4 regions of the Bifidobacterium sp. MSK.13.1 genome follow, and region 1 is predicted to be linked to each of the others. Evidence: riboswitches for the same ligand, from Rfam matches in the RefSeq annotation. Region 1 holds a riboswitch; each other region holds the start of a gene.

What was found. Region 1 has a riboswitch for thiamine pyrophosphate ahead of tenA (thiaminase II). Riboswitches for the same ligand answer to the same signal wherever they lie in the genome.
Region 2: it holds a riboswitch for thiamine pyrophosphate, as region 1 does, so the genes downstream of both, thiC (phosphomethylpyrimidine synthase ThiC) here and tenA (thiaminase II) in region 1, are expected to answer to the same signal.
Region 3: it holds a riboswitch for thiamine pyrophosphate, as region 1 does, so the genes downstream of both, thiS (sulfur carrier protein ThiS) here and tenA (thiaminase II) in region 1, are expected to answer to the same signal.
Region 4: it holds a riboswitch for thiamine pyrophosphate, as region 1 does, so the genes downstream of both, KSY55_RS03205 (solute carrier family 23 protein) here and tenA (thiaminase II) in region 1, are expected to answer to the same signal.

Annotation. Positions count from the first base shown of each region.
Region 1 covers NZ_JAHOMM010000002.1:415,416-421,195, forward strand. Annotated here, with positions in the region: gene ppgK (polyphosphate--glucose phosphotransferase) at 1-99, opposite strand, end outside; gene KSY55_RS04630 (glycosyltransferase family 2 protein) at 342-1,355, opposite strand; TPP riboswitch at 1,472-1,582, shown strand; gene tenA (thiaminase II) at 1,668-2,342, shown strand; gene KSY55_RS04640 (YhbY family RNA-binding protein) at 2,468-2,773, opposite strand; gene KSY55_RS04645 (energy-coupling factor transporter ATPase) at 2,845-5,214, opposite strand; gene KSY55_RS04650 (ECF transporter S component) at 5,308-5,780, opposite strand, start outside.
Region 2 covers NZ_JAHOMM010000002.1:138,616-144,395, reverse strand. Annotated here, with positions in the region: gene KSY55_RS03315 (5-methyltetrahydropteroyltriglutamate--homocysteine S-methyltransferase) at 1-603, shown strand, start outside; gene KSY55_RS03310 (low molecular weight phosphatase family protein) at 749-1,123, shown strand; gene KSY55_RS03305 (GNAT family N-acetyltransferase) at 1,197-1,742, opposite strand; TPP riboswitch at 1,935-2,037, shown strand; gene thiC (phosphomethylpyrimidine synthase ThiC) at 2,241-4,880, shown strand; gene KSY55_RS03295 (LysR family transcriptional regulator) at 5,210-5,780, shown strand, end outside.
Region 3 covers NZ_JAHOMM010000001.1:515,571-521,350, forward strand. Annotated here, with positions in the region: partial or broken gene KSY55_RS02155 (ABC transporter ATP-binding protein) at 1-896, opposite strand, end outside; gene KSY55_RS02160 (MarR family winged helix-turn-helix transcriptional regulator) at 1,202-1,696, opposite strand; gene KSY55_RS02165 (aldo/keto reductase) at 1,813-2,865, opposite strand; TPP riboswitch at 2,970-3,073, shown strand; gene thiS (sulfur carrier protein ThiS) at 3,422-3,616, shown strand; gene thiF (sulfur carrier protein ThiS adenylyltransferase ThiF) at 3,744-4,457, shown strand; gene KSY55_RS02180 (thiazole synthase) at 4,553-5,467, shown strand; gene KSY55_RS02185 (amino acid permease) at 5,594-5,780, opposite strand, start outside.
Region 4 covers NZ_JAHOMM010000002.1:111,846-117,625, reverse strand. Annotated here, with positions in the region: gene gltB (glutamate synthase large subunit) at 1-3,650, opposite strand, end outside; TPP riboswitch at 3,866-3,969, shown strand; gene KSY55_RS03205 (solute carrier family 23 protein) at 3,950-5,383, shown strand; gene KSY55_RS03200 (coenzyme F390 synthetase) at 5,429-5,780, shown strand, end outside.

The sequences.
Region 1 (5,780 bases):
ACGCGGTTCAGCAAATTCGCCCTTCTCGAGGTTAACCGGGGCTGCCTTAATGCCGGAGCCGCCAATGTCAACGCCAAATGCCTGTGCAGTTTCAATCATCTTCGACCTCTCCTATCAAGGTACATAGTGGGTATATCGAACCGGTAAACGCCATAGTAACTCGCCCCATGCCCCAAAACGCGCCGACAATACACAATTGGTGAATACGATTGCATAATCTGTCGCAATGAAACGCAAATATTTGCGATTGTTTTCTGCAAACGATTCGCCCCATGCCAACGCAACGCATCGGCATGGGGCGAATCATAAGAAAATAACCGTCTGAAGACGGTGTAGCCACATTACTTGAGCGGCGGCATCGGCTTCCAATCCGGATCATGCAGCAGCTTGCGCGAATCCCACCAACCCTTGACAATCTGCACCAAGCCGGTCTTGGCATGCTCACGGTCCACCATCACCAAGCGAATGACCTCCTTGGCGGCGGTCAGCAACGTGCCAAAGCCGAACATCAGCGGACGGTAATCGCCGAACGACATGAAATAGCGTGCCATGTAGCCACGGTTGCGCATGATGTGGTAGCGGTTCATGTCGGAAGTGGAGTTGAGCTGACGCACGCCGGCGATATCCCAGTTACCGATCTCGCGCGTACGTCGCAGGATCACGTCGGGCACCACGATCGGATTGGTGACCTTGCTGGCGCGATAGCCGTACATCGTATCGTCCCAGTAGATGAAGAAGCGGGGATCCGGCAAACCGATCTGTTCCACGATATTACGGCGGAACAGGCCGCCTTCAAAGCATAAGGTGTCCATCACACGATAGCCGGGACGCCCGAACGCGGCCGGAGCGATCGGATTGGGAATGCCAAGAGGCACGATGAAATCGTACTGCCAGTAGAACGGGCCTCCGTCGTAGTCGTATCGGCTTCCCTGGATCACATCATGGCTGCCGGTCCACTTGGCGAGCCTTTCGATGGCCTCAGGCATCACGGCCACGTCGTCGTCCATCACCCAGAACCACTCCGCACCCAGCTCGTATGCCTTCTTCACACCTGCGGAGAAGCCGCCTGCGCCGCCGAGGTTGTCGGATTGCGGCGCGTACACCACACGGCTTTCGTTGCCCGACTGGTCGGCGATGGTATTGCCCCACTGCGCGGTGACCGCTTCACGGAAATCGTCGACCATGCCTTGGGTCGCCTCGCTGTGCTCGTTGTCCACGACGATGATACGCCATGGCGCCACAGTGAGTTTTTCGATGGATTCGAACAGGGTGGCGAGCAGCTGCTGACGCCTGTACGTCACCACGACGATAGCCAGCTTTTCGATGGTGTTCTTCGCAACTTGCTTTTCAGTCATACGTTCCATTCTTGCACTCGCCCTCAACCGAACATCGCCTGTGTTCGCATCATGCGGCACGATTCCATTCGACGGACGGGCTCTTGCACATTTCGTGCGGCTTTGCCATAATGTACGGCGTAATGCAGGGGAACCCGTGTTCGTCGGGTTGAGATGGGCCAAGTGAGGCCTGAACCCTTTGAACCTGATGGTTAACACCAGCGTAGGGAGGCATGTCTAGTGACTGCTGTGACATCAACAACCGATTTCGATTATGAGTTCGACGCCGCCAAAGGCATCCAACGCGACAATCTTCCGCCGTTCGCGCAGCGCATGCGCAAGGCCGCCGACCTGGTTTGGGAGGAAGGCTACCAGCAGCCGTTCATCCGCGAGCTTGGCGAAGGCACACTGCAACGCGAGCGTTTCGCCTTCTATCTGCTGCAGGATTTTCGTTATGTGAACGATTACGCCAGAGTGCACGCTTTGGGGTTGGCCAAGGCCACCGACCCTGAAATCATGGCGTTCATGCTCAAGGTGCAGAACGGCGCCCTGCAGGTCGAGACCGAAGTACACCGCTCCTACTTGGCCAGCTATGGCATCACCGAAGAGCAGATGAACAATGTGCGCCAGTCGGCCTTCGCGCGTGCCTACACGTCGAATATCCTTTCCATCGCCTATGGCAAGGATATTCTCGACATTCTTGTGGCCGTGCTGCCGTGCGCCTGGGTGTATGCGGATTATGGTTATCGTCTTGCCGCCGAGTTCGCGGACACGCTCGACGACAATCCGTACAAGAGCTGGGTCGACATGTATAAGACCGACGAGTTCTGGCAGGATTCCGTGTGGCTGCTCGAACATATCGAGAAACTGGTGGCCGACGCGAGCGAGGAGCGCAAGCGCGAGCTGATCGACATTTTCGTGACCGGCGTGGAGAACGAATACATGTTCTGGGCCAGCGCGTACGACATGCAGTACACATGGAAGCCCGAATGGAATCAGGCGCGCTGATAGCACTCCTTCATGGGGTTTCCTGACTTCCGATTGTTTATTTTCATTGCAGCAAGGCGGGTGTCTTCTGATTGGTTTTCAGAAAGCACCCGCCCTGTTATGTTTGGTCGCGTCAGTTTCCCGCTTTATTCGCGTACGAGGCGGATATGTTCCACGTCGTCGCGATGGGAACGGCGGTAGAGCACGAAACGGTTGCCGATGACCTGCACGAGTTCCGCGTTCAGTTCTTCAGCCAATCCCTCGCCTGCTTCCTTGGCGGTCAGACCGGATCCGTCGAGCACGGAGCACTTGATGAGCTCACGCTTTTCGATGGTTTCGTCCGCCTGCTTGATGGCGTTTTCGCTCAGATCGTTCTTGCCGACCTGGATGAGCGGATTGAGCTTGGTGGCCAGGCCTCGCAGCTGCTTGACCTGCTTCTTGGTTAATGCCATAACTTGTTCCATTCCTATCTATGATGCTTGCTCAAGAGTAGCGTGAGGACGGTAAAATCCGCCGACTGCCTTCAGTTTAGTCCAGCGATCAGAACCAACGCAGCCACATATGCCACAACCACACCGCCCGCGGCAATGTCTCGTTTGGCGATGCTCATCACGCGCCAATGTGTGCGTGCGATACCCTCTTCATAGCATCGCGCGTCGAGTGCGAGACTGAGATTGTCGGCATGGCGTATCGCCCCTGCGAACACCGGAATGATGATGGAAACCATCGCCTTGATACGCTGCACGAACGTTCCCGTTTCGATGCTGCCACCTCGAGCCGCCTGTGCGTCCGCAATGGCTTTCGCCTCGCTTCCCAGAGTGGGCAGGAACCGCAGTGCGAGGCTCATCACCAGTGCGATCTCCTGCGCGTGCACGCCTATTTTTGCGAAGGGTTTGAGCAAGGCTTCGAACGCGTCGGTGATGGCCGTAGGCGTGGTGGTGGCGAGGAACACCACTCCGACGATAATGACCGCAACGAATCTGCAGGCGTACAGTATAGCGATACGCACACCGTCGTCGGTGATTGGAATCGGTCCGATGTTCGCAAGAACATTGCCGGATCGTACGAAGAACACATTGAGCAGTCCGCAGAACACGAACAATGCAAGGAACATGTGAATCGATTTGAACAGTTGTTTCACGCCGATGCCTGATGTCGCAACGATCATGCCGGTCAACAGTGCGGCCACCAGTAACTGCCAGAAGGAGCGGATGGCGAATGCGGAGAACATGACCGCCAACGCGCTCACCATCTTCACGCGCGGGTCAAGCCGTTCCATAAAACTACGGTTTTCACGGACGTCTTCCTTTGCATGTCCGGAGCCAAGCGTGTGCAGATTCTTCGAACCTGCCGTTTCGGAAGTGACATTGGTTCCGATATCTCGAGTGACGTCATTACCGTTTTGTCTGCGATCAAGCGCGATCACCCGATCGGCGAGCACGTCGATTTCCGTTTGCGAATGGGAAATGATAAGTACGGTGACGCCTTGGGAATGAAGGGTTTGGATGAGATCGTGCACGCGGGTTGTGGCCGCTTCATCAAGTCCCGCGGTCGGCTCGTCCATAATGAGAATCCGCGGTTGGCATGCGATGACGCCCGCTATGGCAACGAGTCGTTGCTGCCCGCCGGAAAGGTCGAATGGCGAACGGTCGGCAAGATGTTCAATATGCAGCAATGCCATGGCTTGGCTGACATGTTCATCCACTTGCGCTTCATCAAGCCGTTGGTTGCGCGGACCGTAGGCGACGTCCTCGGCTACGGTTTCGGCGAAAAGCTGACGTTCGGGGTGCTGCATGACGTAGCCGACGGTGGCGCGCAGTTTCTCGCGGTCCGCACGCTTGAGCGACTGCATATTGCCGTTGGCGCGTTGGCGTGCGACGGGAATGGTGTTGACGGTAATGCTGCCAGATTGCGGCTGTTCCAGCGCGCAGAGAAGACGCGCGAAGGTGGTTTTGCCTGCACCGTTATGCCCTGTGATGGCCACGGTTTCACCCTCATTGATGGTTATGGAAAGCTTATCGAGCACAGGCTTGCTACTGTTTGGATATTGATATATCAGATTATGGATTTCAATGATTGGTACAGCTGATGTTGGCTTCGATGCGCCATTTGCAATATTGGATTTGGCAATTGGATTGTCTTCTTGCGCTGTGCCTGATTCGTCCATTTCCGGAATACTTGCAGTATTACCGCGAGCGCTTTGCACGATACGCCCGTTATCCAGGCGAATGATGCGGTCGGCATTGACGAATTCGTCACGATGGTGGGTGACGAGAATGATGGTTGTGCCGTGCTGCTGCAATTCGTCAAGAATATGCATGATGTCGGCACGGCCTTGCGGATCGAGCATGGCGGTAGGCTCGTCGAGCACGAGGATTTCGGGATTCATGGCAAGCATGCCGGCGATGGCGACGCGCTGCTGTTGGCCTCCGCTCATTCGCGTGGGATCGGCTTCTCGTTGTCCGCTCATGTCGACTGCGTCAAGTGACATGGCGATGCGCATATCGATATCATCATGCGCAATGGCGAGGTTTTCCGGACCGAAGGCAACATCATCCTCGGTGACGGTGGTGACGATCTGATCTTCCGGATGTTGGAAAACCGCCCCGATACCATGCCGGGCGCTGCGGTAAGCATCAGCGTGCGCGCCGGAGTCATCGAATACGTTGTTTCCCAACAGCGTGACATGTCCGGCATCGGGTGCGGCAAGTCCTGCGATGATGCGTGAAAGTGTGGATTTGCCCGATCCGTTTGGTCCTGCCAAGCATACACGTTCGCCTTGGCGAACGGTCAGGTTCACGCCGTCGAGCGCCCAGGTCGCGCCGGAGTCGTAGGTGAAACGAATATCGTGCAGTTCGACCGCGATGGTGTTCGTGGCGCTGTCAGGATTCATGGAAAAAGTCTTTCATAAACGAAAGGAACCTTCCATACGTCGAAAGGTTCCTTCCTATTCATCAATATGCGGAATCGATATGGTGAACGAGGCTCAGCGGTTCAACAGGTTGGAGATCGGCTTGTAGATCAGGAAGGTGACCACGCCATGGATGGTGAATTTCAACGCGTTGAACGGCAGAAGCGCCGGCACGATCAATGCCACGACCTGTGCGGTGGTCATGTGCGCGTAGAACGGTGTGACGATCACATTGCCCACAATCGCCACCGCCAAGGCCGCGATCGCACCGACGATGATGCCGATGACCGCGCCTTTGCGGGTCTTGTTCCTGCGATAGATCAGTGCTGCCGGCACGGATAATGCCAAAGCCACGAGCACGGCCATAAGCGTGCCCCATGGGTTGGTAAACAGGTGCGGCAGGAAACCAAGCACGCTGACGATTACCGCCGCCGCTGGCCCGTAGGCGAAACCTGCCACCAGGCTGACAATGCCGGATGGATCATATTTCAGCCATTCAACGCCTGGCACAATGGGAAATTCCACAAAGCTGACGGCCATCGACAGCG
Region 2 (5,780 bases), 280 kb from region 1:
GCCGCATACCGTCAGGTCATTGCCGACCTGTATGCCGCCGGCTGCCGTAACGTGCAGTTCGATGACTGCACTTGGACTCGCCTGTGCGACAAGAGCGTGCGTGAGCGTCTCGGCTGGAGCGATGAGGATGCGGCCCGCCTGCAGCAGGAGAATCTTGACGTGATCAACACAGTGATCGCAGACCAGCCTGATGATTTGGTGATCAACACCCATATCTGCCGTGGTAATTTCCATTCCACGTGGCTGTCGTCCGGCGGTTATGCTCCGGTCGCAGCCAAGCTGTTCGGCGAAGAGAACGTGGACGCCTACTATCTGGAGTTCGACGACGACCGTTCCGGTGACTTCGCGCCACTGGCTGAGGTTTCCGGCGATAAACAGGTTGTGCTTGGCCTCGTCACCTCCAAGAGACCGGAACTTGAAGATCCGGAAGTGATTAAGGCTCGCATCTCCGAAGCGGCCCAGCATGTGCCGCTCGACCGCTTATGCCTGTCCACCCAGTGCGGTTTTGCCTCCACTGAGGAAGGCAACAAGCTCACTGAGGAGCAGCAGTGGGCCAAGATCGCACTCGTAAGGTCCATCGCCGAAGAAGTCTGGGGCGAATAATCCAAGCCAATGCCCGGTACGACCAGCTTATGACATGGTCGTACCGGGCATTGTGTTATTCGATGATGTGAACGCGGAGCATTGGGCGAAACGTATAATACGGGACAGCAATCGTGAAATCATAACATCGCAGACAGGGAAAGCTATGAGAAAAGTGGCTTTTATTTGCATGCATAATTCATGCCGCAGCCAGATTGCCGAAGCGTTGGGAAAGCATCTACGCGGAACCGATTGTGATTTTTATTCCGCAGGTGTGGAAACCAAGCCGCAGATCAATCAGGATGCCGTACGACTCATGAAAGAGCTTTACGGCATCGACATGGAGAAAACGCAATACTCCAAGCTGATTTCGGATATTCCAAAACCTGACACCGCGATCTCCATGGGCTGCGACGTGGGATGTCCCTATATCGGCAAGGCTTTCGACGATAATTGGAATCTGCCAGATCCAACCGGGCACAACGATGAAGCTTTCATTGACGTCATCCGTCGCATCGAGGAAAACATCATGAAGCTCTAAAGGGTCTTGACCAGCATCCGTTCGAAGCCCACCAAGACCCTTCCAAAGCATTCTAGGTTAGCTTCTAGCACAATCAGCAGGCAGCTAAATTTTGCCAGCGTGATTTGGTAAGAACATTCACGTGCCCGACACGCACCTCGTGCATAAGAGGCACCGGCACCTCATCACACGTGTGATGATAGACAAAACCAACCTTCTCCTGCACCCGCTTCGACTTCAGATTGCCGTCATAATAACCGCACCAAATCGCACTCATACCAAGATCAACAAAACCATGACGGATAACCTCCTTGGCTGCCTCCGGCATATAACCCCTCCCCCAGAAAGGCTTGCCCAGCCAGTAACCCAACTCACACTCATCATCACGATCCGTCATATCCGTATGACCATTAAGCTTTAACTCAATCGAACCAATGGGGTTATTGCTGCCGCGCTCGCAAATCGCGTAGCATTCCTTGCCATTGAGCACATGACGAATCGTATTGAGACTTTCTTCTTTCGATCGGTGTGCGGGCCAGCCCGCGACAGGCCCGATATCCGGATCTTTCGCATAGGAGTACAAGCTTTCCGCATCTGTTTCCGCCCAAGCCCTCAATGTCAGCCGTTCCGTTTCCAACATGTAGTCGACCTCTTTCACACGCAATGCATTGAACTGAAGTATAGATTAGCCTGCAAGGAGAGTTTGCTGTGAGTTGCGCGGCGGAGGCGTGACGCGGATGGAGGCGATACATGCGAAAGTGACGGCTGGCCTGACTCTCCTGTGGGCTTCGATGAAAGTTACGTCCAGTGCAGGGCGTAGATTCATAGCCAACACGTAAAGCAGGGGGGCTCCCCAACGGAGCTGAGATAGGCGAATGCCTGACCCTTTGAACCTGTTGGTTAACACCATCGTAGGGAGCGAAGAATGAGTGTCGTAGCGCACACGCATTGCCAGCGTCAATTGGCATCCGTAAAAGTCTGCGCAGCAGATGCGTCGACCAAACAGTCTGCATCACGCAATCATCAATCGTGATTCCGTTTTCTATCCCGTATAACCGAGCATACGGGCGCGTCAGCATACCCATTGCCTGCGAAATCAAGTTTTCCCAACCCAAAACATCATAATCAAGGGGGAATCATGAGCAATTATCCATATGCGTCGATGCGAGACAGCTTCGACCTGAGCGCCTATTTTGTGGTAGGACCACAGGATTGCAAAGGCCGACCGATCACCGACGTCATCGATGACGCATTGCGCGGGGGCGCAAGCTTCATCCAACTGCGCGTCAAAGACGCTGACGCGAAGGATCTCACCGACATGGCGCGTGATATCGCGCAAATCATCGAAGACAACAATAAGTCGGATTCCGTGGCATTCGTGATCGACGACCGTGTGGACGTGGTCTGGCAGGCCCGCAGCAAAGGCATCAAGGTTGACGGCGTGCACATCGGACAGACCGATATGGAACCGCGCGAAGCCCGTGCACTGCTTGGCGAAGATGCCATCGTGGGCTTGTCCGCCGAAACGGAAAGCCTGGTCAAACTCATCAACGAATTGCCCGACGGCTGCATCGACTATATCGGTGCGGCACCACTGCATGTTTCCGTCACCAAGCCGGAAGCGTCCGTAGGCGGCAATGACGGTTCCGGTCGCACGCTTGACGAAGAGCAGATCAACACCATTTGTTCAGCCAGTGGTTTTCCGGTAGTGATAGGCGGTGGCGTGACCGCAGATGATATGGAGATGCTGGCGCATTCAAAGGCGGCAGGCTGGTTCGTGGTGTCCGCGATTGCAGGAGCTGATGATCCGGAAGCTGCAACCCGCAATATGGTAGCGCGCTGGAAAGCCGTACGTGGCGACACGAAGCACGGGTACGCGCCGCGCGTGAAAGCCCAGAAAACAGCGGAAATCAACACTGACAACACAGCCGACGGCGCATCCGGCGAAAAGAAGTTCACCAATGCGAAGGAAGCCAAGGCCGCCTCCAAGCTTGCCAAGCAACAGCGCGTCGACATTGCCGCACGTGATTCCAAGCAGCGAGACAAAGCACATATTCGCAAAACCACGCCGGTGCATTTCGAAAACGAATTCGGTTCCTACGATCTGCAAGTGCCGTACACTGAAATCAAACTGTCTGACACTCCTGGCGTCGGACCGAACGCACCATTCAAGGATTACAACACCGAAGGTCCGAAATGCGATCCGAAGGAGGGTCTCGCTCCCCTACGTTTGGACTGGATTCTTGACCGTGGAGACGTCGAAGAATATGAAGGACGTCGCCGCAATTTGGAAGATGACGGCAAACGCGCCATCAAACGTGGCAAGGCTTCCAAGGAGTGGCGTGGTCGCCAGCATAAGCCGATGAAGGCCAAGGATCATCCGGTGACGCAAATGTGGTACGCGCGCCACAACATCATCACGCCGGAAATGCGCTATGTGGCGGAGCGCGAGCATTGCAGCGTGGAATTGGTACGCAGCGAACTGGCCGCAGGGCGTGCGGTCATGCCTTGCAATATCAACCATCCCGAAGCTGAACCCATGATCATCGGCTCGAAGTTCCTCACCAAGCTCAACGCCAATATGGGCAATTCGGCGGTCACTTCGTCTATTGACGAGGAGGTGGAGAAGCTCACGTGGGCCACCAAGTGGGGTGCCGACACTGTGATGGATCTGTCTACCGGCAACGACATTCACACCACTCGTGAATGGATTCTGCGCAACTCCCCCGTGCCGATCGGCACCGTGCCAATGTATCAGGCGCTCGAAAAGGTGGAGGATGATGCGTCCAAGCTCAGCTGGGAACTGTTCCGCGACACAGTGATCGAACAGTGCGAGCAAGGCGTGGATTACATGACGATTCACGCCGGTGTGCTGCTGCGTTTCGTGCCGTTGACGGCGAATCGTATGACGGGCATCGTTTCGCGTGGCGGTTCGATCATGGCCGAATGGTGTTTGCAGCATCATCAGGAAAGCTTCCTGTATACGCATTTCGATGAGTTGTGTGAGATCTTCGCCAAGTACGATGTCGCATTCTCACTGGGTGATGGACTTCGTCCGGGATCGCTTGCCGATGCGAACGATGCGGCACAGTTCGCCGAACTGATGACTTTGGGCGAGCTTACGCAGCGCGCATGGGAACACGACGTGCAGGTGATGATCGAAGGACCCGGCCATATTCCGTTCGACACCGTGCGCATGAACATCGAGATGGAAAAGGCGATCTGCAAGGACGCGCCGTTCTATACGCTTGGACCGCTCACCACCGACACCGCTCCCGGCTACGACCACATCACGTCGGCGATCGGCGGTGTGGAAATCGCCCGCTATGGCACTGCCATGCTGTGTTATGTGACGCCGAAGGAACATCTTGGGCTGCCAAATAAGGACGATGTGAAGCAAGGTGTGATCGCATACAAGATCGCCTGCCATGCGGCTGATATCGCCAAGCATCATCCGCATGCCATCGACCGCGACAATGCCATGAGCAAGGCACGTTTCGAATTCCGTTGGCTTGACCAGTTCAACCTGAGCTACGATCCGGACACCGCCATCGCGTTCCATGATGATACTTTGCCGGCCGAGCCTGCGAAGATGGCGCATTTCTGTTCGATGTGCGGTCCGAAGTTCTGCTCCATGGCCATCAGCCAAAACATCCGCAAAAAATTCGGTAATGCCGAAGCACAGGAGAAGCTCGTCGCCGACGCGCAAACCATCGCTGCCGGCATGCAAGAGATGAGCGAGCGCTTCCGCGAGCAGGGCGGCCATCTGTACCAGTAGACCGAACTGTAGTAGGTTGTGACGAACGGGATTGTCTGGTGTGTAGAAAGCCGGGCAATCCCTTTTTGTCGCTTATGCCGATATGGAGCACTCCGATAGGGGCAACTCTTTTGCTTGTGGGCCTGACCCGTCAAGCCGGTCCGCTCCCATTGGGCGAACACCTGACCGGTTTTGTCGAGCACGGTTTGTGGGGTTTCCAACTGTGTGCGATCCTCGTCAAGCTGCAATTGGTTTTTCACGTCCTTGATCTGCGCGATCGGCAGTCCACTATCCAGACAAGAGGGTATAAGCACTCCCCCACGGTCAGTACATGGCTCTAACCTGAATTTATGACTCTTCTTCAGCTGAAATATATTGTGAAAATCGTGGAATGCGGTTCCATGAACGAAGCCTCGCACGAGCTGTACGTGTCACAGCCCGCGTTGAGCTCGTCTGTGAAGGAACTCGAGAATGAGCTTGGCATCGAGATCTTCACCCGCTCGTCGCAAGGCATCGCCTTGACCGTGGACGGAGCGGAATTCCTCACCTACGCGCGCCAGGTGCTCGATCAGGCGTCGCTGCTCGAAGAACGTTACAAGAACGCGAAGCCACGCAAGCAGCTGTGTTCCGTGTCCACACAGCATTACATGTTCGCCGTCGAAGCGTTCGTGGAAATGATCAACTCCATCAAATCCGACGAATACGAGTTCACCATTCGTGAGACGCGCACCAAAGACATCATCAACCAAGTGGCGAACATGCTTTCCGAAATCGGCATCATCTACCTGTCCGATTTCAACAAAGACGTGATTGGCAAGATGTTGCGCGAAAAGCATTTGGAATTCCATCCACTGTTCCGTGCTCCGTTGCATGTGTTCATTTCACGCAACAATCCACTGGCCGGCAAGAAGAAAGTCACGA
Region 3 (5,780 bases), on a different contig from region 1:
ACCATGCTCATCAGCAGGAAGCTCATGATCACCTGCACGGAGTAGCTGGAGAACACCACCATGTTGGAGAAGGTGGTGAGCTTGTCGGCCGCGTCGGCCGCGTCGATCAGGTAGGCGCCGATCCAGTACACGGCAAGCATAAGACCGTTCATGATGGTGTTCATCAACGGCATCATGAAGGCCATGGCACGGTTGGTGAACAGCTGGGTGTCGGTGAGTTCCTTGTTGGCCTTGGTGAACTTGGCTTCCTGGTAATCCTCGGCATTGTAGGCGCGCACCACGCGCAGGCCGGTGAGGTTCTCGCGCGCCACAAGGTTGATGTTATCGGTCAGTCGCTGCATGGACTTGAACTTCGGCATGACGAGAACCATGAGGATCGTGATGGAGACCAGCAGCACCACTACCGCGATGCCGGTGGCGAGCGTCCATTCGAGACCGTCTCCCGCAATCTTGCAGACGGCCCAAACCGCCATAATCGGCGATTTGACAATCATCATCAATCCCATGGTGATGAACATCTGAATCTGCGTAATATCGTTCGTGGAACGCGTAATCAGCGAGGCTGTGGAGAATCGGCTCATTTCAGCCGGTCCGAACGATTCTACCTTGCGGAATTCCATGGAACGCAGACGCTGGCTGAACGATGCGCCGATGCGTGCCGCGAAATAGCCGGTGATGATGGCGCATGCTGCCGATCCAAGCGAAATAAGCAGCATTTTGCCGCCGGCGATCCAAATATCGTGCATTTCACTGCCAGGGGTTTCCACGAGGGTGGTGATGTCGGACATGTAGTCCGGCAGGGTCAGGTCAAGCCAGATCTGCCCGACGATGCTGACCAGTGCAATGAGCATCTGGCCTATCTCCGCTTTGGAGAGGTATCGCATAATGCGGAACATGCTTGGATTCCTTCTCTTGTGTTGCGTTTGAAGTTTTTGCGATTGATGGATTGGTTGGATCAACTACATGAGTTGATCGAATTGCGATTAATGATTTACATAAGTCCTATTGAATTGTCTTACGATATTTAATTACTTACAGTGTAAGACAATCTCATATTTCTGTGTATTTGCTGAGAGCGATTCTTCTCAGCTCGGTCGCGCGCGGCCAACATATACCATTCGCGACACACTCAAGGCCGTTTGGCCAAGCTTACAGTCGCGAACGGCACATGTGAGGCGCACGCTTACGTGGTAGGCAGTCCCTACGCAGGATCTTCAGATTCGGCTTTTGCGAAGGCTTGCTTTACTTCTTCGGCGGTGGGGCGGGGCTGGCCAGGGATGCAGATGGTCACGTATGTGGCAAATTCCTCGGTAAGATCCACGAATTCGCGCGTGCGACGCTCCCCCATCTGCGAAAAGACCCAGCAGACGGCGTCGCGCATATCCTCGCGCTGCTGCTTGGCCTTCGCCCGCCCCTGCTCGGTAAGATTCACATGCACAATGCGTCGGTCGTTGGGATCGACCTCACGCTCGATCAGACCCTTTTTTTCCAACGCAGCCAACAGCGTGGAAATCCTGCCCGACGTGACCTTCAACGCGGTAGCCAACTGCGAGGGCGTTTGCGCGCCCTTGAACTCAAGCTCGCGAATAATGAATGGCTCGCCCTTGGAATCACGCGACATCGCCTGCTGCATCTGAGACTTCTTACCCCAGACCACTTTCATCAGCTTGTCAAACGACTCCCGCTCGAAGCCCACGCTTCACCTCGCCTTATTCGATGCCCATCAGTTATGTCTCGATAATATCTTTTACTGTAAACATTTTTCGATCGCAACGTGCAAGTACAGGAAAACGCCCAAAAAGGAAACGATAATCAGCAAGGAAGCATCGCAAGCTCTTCTTGAGTGAGCTGAAGTTGCGTTGCAGCGAAGGAATCGTTGATTTCCTGCGGATTGCGAGCGCTGGGAATGGTGAACAGACGTTCGTAACGGGTCAATTCCCACGCCAGCACCACACGCTGGTAGGAGCAACCACGTTGCGCGGCAACCGTGCGGAACGGATCGTACGCGCTCTGATCGAACGTATCGAGGAATCCGCCGAGCGGCGACCAACAGACGAAAGCGAGCCCCAATTCGGCGCAATGCTCCATCGTATGTTCCGGATCGGGATGCGACGGCGAGAACTGGTTTTGCACGGCGACCAAGCCGCTGCCGATAATGCCGCGCGCAAGATCGATCTGCTCGTTATTCACACGGGAGATGCCCGCATATTTGATCACGCCTTCGTCGAGCAGCTGCTTCAACGCGCCGCATTGGTCTTCGTAAGGCACCGCGGGATCGGGGCCATGCGAATACAACAGGTCGAGCGTATCGACGCCCAAGTGCAACGCGGACTCCTTGGCGTCACGAATCATGGTTTCGGGGCGCGAATCCGCCATCCACCCGTATTGACTGCCCGCCGCCTGCAAATGCTGGCGTTCCTCGCCAGGCCGACGGCTGCATCCCTCAGAATCCCGCCCCTGAGTGTCCGATTCTGGTGAATCGGACATCTGTACCCCAAATCCGGCACCCTGTTTGTCCGATTCTCCAGAATCGGACACAGGAGCAACAAAAGCGGGGACCTCCATGGTGCGTCGATAGCCAGTTTTCGTGGCGACCAGCACTTCATCTCGGGGGCCATTCCACGAAGTGAGCGCATCACGCACCAACTTTTCGCCGTAGCCAAGGTCTTCCGCAGTGCCGGTGCCAGGCTCGCTCGGCAGATAATATGACCAAGCCGTGTCCAAATAGCGAACACCCGCGTCCAAACCGGCATGAATCGTACGAATCGCGGTATCGCGATCCGGGCGCCCCTCAATCGCCAAAGCCATCGTTCCCATACCAAGCCGAGGAATCGCAAATCCTGCCAACTCGCCGTCCATCATCATCTTCCCCTTCCTTGCAAGCACTCAGCCGATTCGCACATGTTCACATCAAGACTAACCCAACGTGAACCGGCGCAAGCTTGTCGGGCGCGTGCGCGAAGATGAAGGCACAACCGAACGGGAGCCGAAAGGCTGAGAGGGAGCTCATAGAGCTTCGACCGAGGACTTGATGCGGGTAATGCCGCCGTAAGGAGACGGGTTGTTCACGCCGCAAGACGTATCTCATCTTCCGTTCGCGATAACCGAATATCGCGTGATTAGGGTCACGGAGGGGCGCACCACCTCATAGGGTACGGTTCCTTCGGCGACCCTTTTTTCGTACCAACCTTGAGTGCCCGATTCTGCAGAAACGGACGCACAAGCGGCTCGAACAAGCGCCTACGTGTCCGATTCACCAGAATCGGACATTCGTGGACTGAAATAGATGCCGTGCGTGTCCGATTCTGCAGAATCGGACATTTAGAGACCGACAATGAACCTCCGGATGTCCGATTCACCAGAAACGGACATCCGGAGTGCAGGAAAGCATGTGTCATGACAGACACAGAAGGGAACCGCAATGATCATCAACGGTAAGGAAGAGAACATCGCCACGCCGATCACCGTGGCCGAACTGATCGAAAGCAAGGGCCTGCGCGCCGACCGCGTGGCTGTCGAGCTCAATGGTGAGATCGTGCCTCGCACCCAGCGTGCGCAGACGCAGCTCAAGGGCACCGATACGTTGGAAATCGTCACGTTCGTGCAGGGCGGCTGAACCACTTTCAAAATTTCTTGCGATTACGACCGGCACAATGCACGCGTAACAATCGCAAGAACATACAAAACACAACCAACCCGGCAAAAACAACGCACGAACGGAAAACGAGAATACGAGAACAACCATGACTTTTGAACCATCCGCATCGCAGGCGCAGATCGACGCCCGCCAGCACGCTTTCGACAACCAGCCCGACCCGACCACGCTCGTCAGCCGCGAAGAAATCCGTGCGGCCCTGCTCGACCGTCATACCGCAGCCACGCAAGACAAGCTCGACGCGGCGCACGTGGCCATTTGCGGCTGCGGCGGCCTCGGATCGACCATTGCGGTGGCGTTGACCCGCATTGGCGTCGGTCACCTACATTTGATTGACTTTGATCGCGTGGATATGACGAATCTGAATCGTCAGCAGTATTTTTTGAAGGATCTTGGGCAGTACAAGACGGAAGCATTGCGCAGTAACTTGCGTCAGATCAATCCTTTTATCGATATCACCATTGATACCGTGAAAGTGACTGACGAGAACGTGCCGACGCTGTTCGACAATGAGGATATTATTTGCGAAGCGTTCGACGTGCCGGAAAACAAGACGATGCTGGTGAATGCCGTGCTTGAGAATCTGCCGAACAAGAAGCTGGTGAGCGCTTCTGGAATGGCGGGATTCCGCAGTTCCAATTTGGTGAATACTCGTCGCGTTTCGAAGAATTTCTACTTCTGCGGCGACGGCGAAACCGCTCCGGTGCCGGGCGCTGGTCTGATGGCACCGCGCGTGGGTGTGGTCGCCTGCCATGAAGCCAATATGATCACTCGCTTGATTCTCGGCGAAGAAGACGCCTGACAGCGAAACGCAACCACAAACGCAATTGCAATTGCAATCGCAAATCGCAAATCGCAACGAATGACACAACACTAATCGCATAGTAAGGATTAACCATGAGCACCGAAAACACGATCACCACCGCGGAAAAAGACTTCGCGGCGGCACCGAACGCCACGCTCGACGAGCTGGTCGGCACCACCACGAACACCGCACTGCTGCCGGAACCGGATGCGCACGCGTATGACGAAATCGCCACCGGCGACGCCGATCCGTTGATCCTCGGCGGACACAAGTTCACGAGCCGCTTCATTCTCGGTTCCGGCCGCTACGATCTGAACCTCATCAAGGCGACCATTGAGAACGCGGGCACGCAGATCGTCACCATGGCGTTGCGTCGCTGCCGTACCACCGAAAACAATCTGCTCGATTACATTCCGAAAGGCATCACCATGCTGCCGAACACGTCCGGCGCACGCAATGCCGAGGAAGCGGTGCGTATTGCACGTCTCGCCCGCGAAGTGTGCCAGACGGACTTCGTGAAGGTGGAGATCGAACATGAGGCGAAGTATCTGCTGCCCGACAATGAGGAAACCATCAAAGCCACGAAACAGCTGGCAAAAGAAGGCTTCGTGGTCATGCCGTACATGTTCCCCGATCCGATTGCGGCGAAGCGTCTTGAAGACGCGGGTGCGGCTTGCGTAATGCCGCTCGGCGCGATGATCGGCTCGAATAAGGGTCTGCGTGCACGCGATTTCATTGAAGTGATCATCAAGAACTCTAATGTTCCGGTGATCATCGACGCTGGTATTGGCCGTCCGAGCCAGGCTGCGGAAGCCATGGAAATGGGCGCGGACGCGGTGATGGCATACACGGCCATCGCTTCCGCCGGCAATATTCCGCTGATGGCACGCGCGTTCAAGAAGGCGATCGAAGCGGGTCGTGAAGCGTATTTGTCTGGCTTGGGCAAGGTTACGGAAGATCATGCCGTGCCGTCCAGCCCGACGAACGAGGCCGACTACATCGGCTGATTTGCGCTGGATCCCGTAATGGGGATTCGCGCAAAGACCATGCTGAAAGGGGCGTTTGCCGAATGTACGTGATGCACTCACGTTCGGCAAACGCCCCTTACTTGTATCCTGCGTTACCTGCAAACGTTACTGCTGCAAGGCTTCCTTAAGATCGCGATTCTGGAATCGTTCGTGTAGCAGGCAATATCCGCCAAACGCAACCAGCCAAATCAGACCGGCAATCGCAGAACCAATCGTGTCCGTCGACAGGAACAACGTGACATACACGAGCACAAAGAACGTGATCGCAATCCAATCAAACACCTGCCAAGCG
Region 4 (5,780 bases), 300 kb from region 1:
ACCGGTCCCGGCTGCATGAGCACGTTGCTCAGGTCGATGCCGTCAGACTTCCAACGCTTGATCGCTTCGTTCTGGTCGAGGCATTCGACATGGCCGACGGCCTCTTCCAAGGTGCGGAAGCCGAGCTGGGCGAGCAGCTCGCGTACTTCCTCGGCGATGAACATGAAGAAGTTGATGACATGTTCCGGCTTGCCCTTGAAGCGTGCGCGCAGTTCGGGATCCTGGGTTGCGATGCCCTGCGGGCAGGTGTTCTTCTGGCAGGCGCGCATCATGACGCAGCCTTCGACGATCAGCGCGGCGGTGGCGAAACCGAATTCCTCGGCGCCGAGCAGGGCTGCGATCACCACGTCGCGGCCCGTCTTGAGCTCGCCGTCACATTGCACGGTGATGCGGGAACGCAGGCCGTTGAGCACGAGCGTCTGCTGGGTTTCGGACAGGCCGATCTCCCACGGGGTGCCGGCGTGCTTGATGGCGTTGAGCGGAGCCGCGCCAGTGCCGCCGTCGTAGCCGGAGATCAGCACCACGTCGGCATGGCACTTGGCAACGCCTGCGGCGATGGTGCCCACACCGAACTCGGAAACGAGCTTGACGTGCACGCGGGCCTTCGGATTGGCCATCTTCGCGTCGTTGATCAGCTGCTTCAGATCCTCGATGGAGTAGATGTCATGGTGCGGCGGCGGGGAGATGAGCTCGACGCCCGGAGTCGCGTGACGCACCTTGGCGATCCACGGCGGAACCTTGGCGCCAGGAAGATGTCCGCCTTCGCCAGGCTTGGCGCCTTGGGCGAGCTTGATCTGCAGGTCGGTGGCGTGCACCAAGTAGTCGCTGGTCACGCCGAAACGTGCCGATGCGATCTGCTTGATCTTGCTGTAGCGCAGCGGATCATTGATGCGGTCTTCGGATTCGCCGCCTTCACCGGAGTTGGAACGTGCGCCGATGGTGTTCATGGCGATCGCGAGGGTCTCGTGCGCCTCCTGGGAGATGGAGCCATAGCTCATGGCGCCGGTGGAGAAACGCTTGACGATCTCGCTGGCCGGTTCGACCTCGCTGATGTCGATCGGCTTGCGATCGGACTTGAACTTCATCAGGCCGCGCAGCGTCATCAAACGGTTGGAGGTGTCGTTGATGTGCGCCGAGTACTTCTTGAACATGTCGTAGTCACCGCGCTGGGTGGACTGCTGCAGCAGGAAGATGGCTTCAGGGTCGTTGAGGTGGTCTTCGCCGGTACGACGCCACTTGTAGTCGCCGCCGGTGCGCAGGTTGCGGTGCGGGCGGGCGGTCCACTGCGACGGGTAGGCCACGCGATGGCGGATGGCGACCTCTTCGGCCAGTTCGTCGAGTCCGACGCCTCCGACGCGGGAGGTGGTGCCGGTGAAGTATTCGTCGATGACGTCCTTGTTCAGGCCGATGGCTTCGAACAGCTGTGCGCCACGGTAGCTCATGATGGTGGAGACGCCCATCTTCGCCATGATCTTGAGCACGCCGGTCGACAACGCGTTGGTCAGGTTCTTCACCGCGGTTTCGGCATCGACGTTGAGATAGCCCTTGCGGGACAGGTCTTCGACGGATTCGAACGCCAGATACGGGTTGACGGCCGCCGCGCCATAGGCGATCAGCAGAGCGACATGGTGGATTTCACGCACATCGCCGGCCTCGACGACCATGGAGATCTGGGTGCGCGTGTGTCTGCGCAGCAGATGGTGCTGCACCGCGGAGGTGAGCAGCAGCGACGGAATCGGTCCCCACGTGTAGTTGGAGTCGCGATCGGAGAGCACGAGGAAGTTGGATCCGTTTTCGATGGCTTCGTCGACTTCCTGGAAGATCTCGTCGAGACGTTCCTTCAGCGCCTTGCCGCCGCCAGCGACCTGATAAAGACCCTTGACGACGAACGGCTTATAGTAGCCGCCGAGGATCTTGGCGCGGTCGAGGCGCTTGAGCTGCGCCATCTCGTCGGAGTTGAGCACCGGCAACGGAATGAGGATCTTCTTGGCATGCAGTTCGGAATCGGCCAGCAGGTTCGGCTCGGGACCGATGGCGGATTCAAGGCAGGTCACGATCTTTTCACGCTCCCAGTCGAGCGGCGGATTGGTGACCTGCGCGAACTTCTGGGTGAAGTAGTCGAACAGCATGCGGCTGCGGGAGGAAAGCGCGGCCATAGGCGCATCATTGCCCATGGATCCGAGCGGCTCCTTGCCGGTGTTGGCCATCGGGGCGAGCAGCAGCTTCAGATCCTCTTCGGTGTAGCCGAAGGCGCGCTGGCGGCGTTGCACGGACTGGCCGGAGTGGTTGACGTGCTCGCGCTTGGGCAGCTGGCTCATCTCGACGGTGTTGCCTTCGACCCACTGACGGTACGGATGCTGGGACGCGAGGGACTTCTTGATCTCCTCGTCCGGGATGATGCGGCCTTCCTTGGTATCGACGAGGAACATCTTGCCCGGTTCCAGGCGGCCCTTGGACACGATGTGTTCCTCGGCGTTCTCCGGGAGCACGCCGGTTTCGGATGCGAGCACGATGTAGCCGTCGTCGGTAAGCTGCCAGCGGCCGGGGCGGAAGCCGTTGCGGTCGAGCAGCGCGCCGACCTGGGTGCCGTCAGTGAAGATGATGTGCGCCGGACCGTCCCACGGTTCGATCAGCGTATTGTTGTATTCGTAGAACGCCCTGACATCGGGGTCAAGCTGGTCGTTCTTCTCCCATGCCGGCGGCAGCATCATGGAGATGGCATGTGGCATGGAACGTCCGGACAGGTGCAGCAGTTCGAGGCATTCGTCGAACGTGCCGGAATCGGAGTAGCCCGGGGTAGCGATCGGCAGCAGCGGCTTGAATTCGCCGAGCAGTTCGGAGCTTAGGCGGCCTTCACGTGCGGACAGCCAGTTGCGGTTGCCCTGGATGGTGTTGATCTCGCCGTTATGGGCCAGCTGGCGGAACGGCTGGGCCAGCGGCCAGCTCGGGAACGTGTTGGTGGAGAAGCGGGAGTGCACGATGGCGATCTTCGCCTTCATGCGCTCGTCGGAAAGATCCAGGAAGAAGGGCTTGAGCTGCATGGTGGTGAGCATGCCCTTGTAGGTGATGGTGCGTGCGGACAGGGACGCGAAGTAGATGCCCACCTCGTGTTCGACGCGCTTGCGGATGCGGAAGGTCTTGCGGTCCAGTTCGATGCCTGCGAGCTGGCCTTCGGGGTCGGCCACGACCAGCGTCTTGAACGCGGGCATGCTGGCGAGCGCCTGCAGTCCGAGTCCGTCCGGGTTGGTGGGTACGACGCGCCATGCGAGTACTTCGAGGCCTTCTTCGCGCACGATTTTGGCGATGGCTTGTTCTTGTTGTCCGGAGGTGGCGATGTCGCGGTCGAGGAATGCGATGCCGGCGGCGTAGTGGCCTTCTTCGGGCAGTTCGACGCCTGCGGTGGCGCGCATGAATTCGTCGGGCATGCTCATGAGGATGCCTGCGCCGTCGCCGGTGTTTTCTTCGGCGCCTACGGCTCCGCGGTGGTTGAGGTTGACGAGCACTTCGATGGCGTCGTCGACGATTTTGCGTTCGGGGCGCTTGTTGAGGGTGGTGACCATACCCACGCCGCAGGCGTCGTGCTCGGCGCCGGGATCGTACATACCTTGGGAATCATGGATCGTGAGATCTAACGGGGCGTGGAAAGTCACCGAAACCACCTTCAATGTTTTTGGGCAAGAAAAGTCTTGCGGTTCTTTAATGCGTGGTTTAGAATACCGCGCCCCTGTATCAAATACGTTTCGCGTGTCCATATAACGAATACTCGGAAAAGTCAAGACTGTTTTTTCTTGGGAAAATGTGGAGGATATGTGTTGGGTTGTGGTGGTTGCCGGTATCGATGCGTGTCGTTATGCTGGTGGTTGTCCGAAGAGTACAGGGGAGCCGATGTGGCTGAGATGGGCGTTTGCCCGGACCCTTATGACCTGAACAGGGTAGTGCCTGCGTAGGGATGTTACGAACGGTGCGCGTGCGCGTCTTCTCTGTGCTGACGGCTGGTGTTTGGCCGTGTGTTTCGTGGAAAGAGAAGGGATTTGGCGTGTCTGATGCGTCGCAGGTGCCTGAGCAGCTTGGTTCGGGTTCGAAGAAGTTGACTCCGAAGAATGTGCTGCTGGGTTTGCAGCATGTGTTGGTGTCCAATGTGTGGCTTGATCCGGTGTTTGTGGCTGGTGCCATTGGCTTGCCGTTGGCGTTGTCGTCAAATATGGTGAATGCCATTTTCATTGTGTCTGGTTTGGTCACATTGATTCAGGCCACGAGGTTGGTGCGTTTGCCGATTGTGCAGGGTCCGTCCGCCGCGTTCGATGCGTTGATGATCGCTGCGGGCACTGCTGGTTCGTTGGCTGCCGCTGGTACGTCGATTTTTGTCAGTTCGCTGATTTTCTTGGTGCTGTGTCTGACCCGTGTGATTGAGAAGATGCGTTTTCTGTTCGCGCCGATGGTGTCGGGCGTGATTATTTTTCTGGTTGGCGTTTCGCTGTCGCGTTTCACGTTGAGCGAGTTTCTTGGTGGCGCTCCCGGCGATGATGGTTTTGCCGATCCGAAGACGTTGGCCGTGTCTATCGTGACTTGCGTGCTGGTGGTGGCGCTTTCCCAGTTCGGCAAGGGTATGGTCAGGGCGCTTTCCTATCTGATTGCTCTGGTTGCCGGCACTGCGCTTTCGATGGTATTTGGCATGGCTGATTTTTCCGGTGTCGCGTCGAAGCCTTGGTTTGGTCTTCCTCAGATTATGCCGTATGGCGGTTTTGACTTTGATGCGGCGGTGTTTGTGCCGTTCTTCATCGCATATATGGTTGCGATTATGGAGGCGCTTGGCGTGTATCAGGCGGCCAGTGAGATCCAGGGCGTCAAGCTTGAGGATCGTCAGGTTCGTTATGGTTTGGCCGGCGAGGCTGCCGGTTCCGCGATTTCTTCGCTGATCGGCGGTTTCACCACTACCGCGTATCCGCAGAATGTCGCGTTGCTTAAGGTCACGGATGAGGGCAAGACCCGTACCCGTGTGCCGGTGATCATCGCCGGCGTGGTGTTTGTGGTTCTTGGTTTCATTCCGAAGGCCGGAGCGGTATTGTCGTTGATTCCTTCCCCTGTGATCGGCGGCATTTTCCTGCCGGCCGCGGCAAGCCTGATCAGCACGGGCTTCAATACGCTGCGCAAGGTGGAGTCGGACGACCGTTCCCAGGCGGTCATTGGATTGTCCCTGCTGTTGGGCATCGCGCTGCCGAGCGCGTTGAGCGGCTTGGAGGGCGGCGCTCACGTGTTCTTCTCCAATTCGATTCTGGTTGGGGCGTTCTGTGTGGTGATTCTCAAGGCACTGCTGATCGACCTGCCGAATCTGATCAATCGTCGTAAAGGAAACAGCGAAGCTGAAGTTCCGTCGCAGATCTGATTTGCTTTCGAATATCAGTATCGTTTATAGAAAGGAATACCGCATATGACATCAATGTCGTTGGGTGCCGACGCGCAGGAAGTCAAGGCAAACGTGCTTGAGTTCATCGAAAAGTATGGTTGCGAGGTCGCTCCGGATGAGGCGTTCGACGCGCTCGCACATAAGATTTTCGCTTTCCAGTTTGCCCATAACATGCAGTATCGCGCGTATTGCATGTCTCGTAGGGTGACTCCGCAGATGTTGTCGGATTGGATGGATATTCCGCCGATGCCGGTGGATGGGTTCAAGATGCTGACGCTCACTTCGGTGTCTGAAGATGATTGCGAGGCAGTGTTCATGACCAGCGGCACTACGCATCCGGGTCAGCGTGGACGCAACTATCATCCTGATCTTGAGG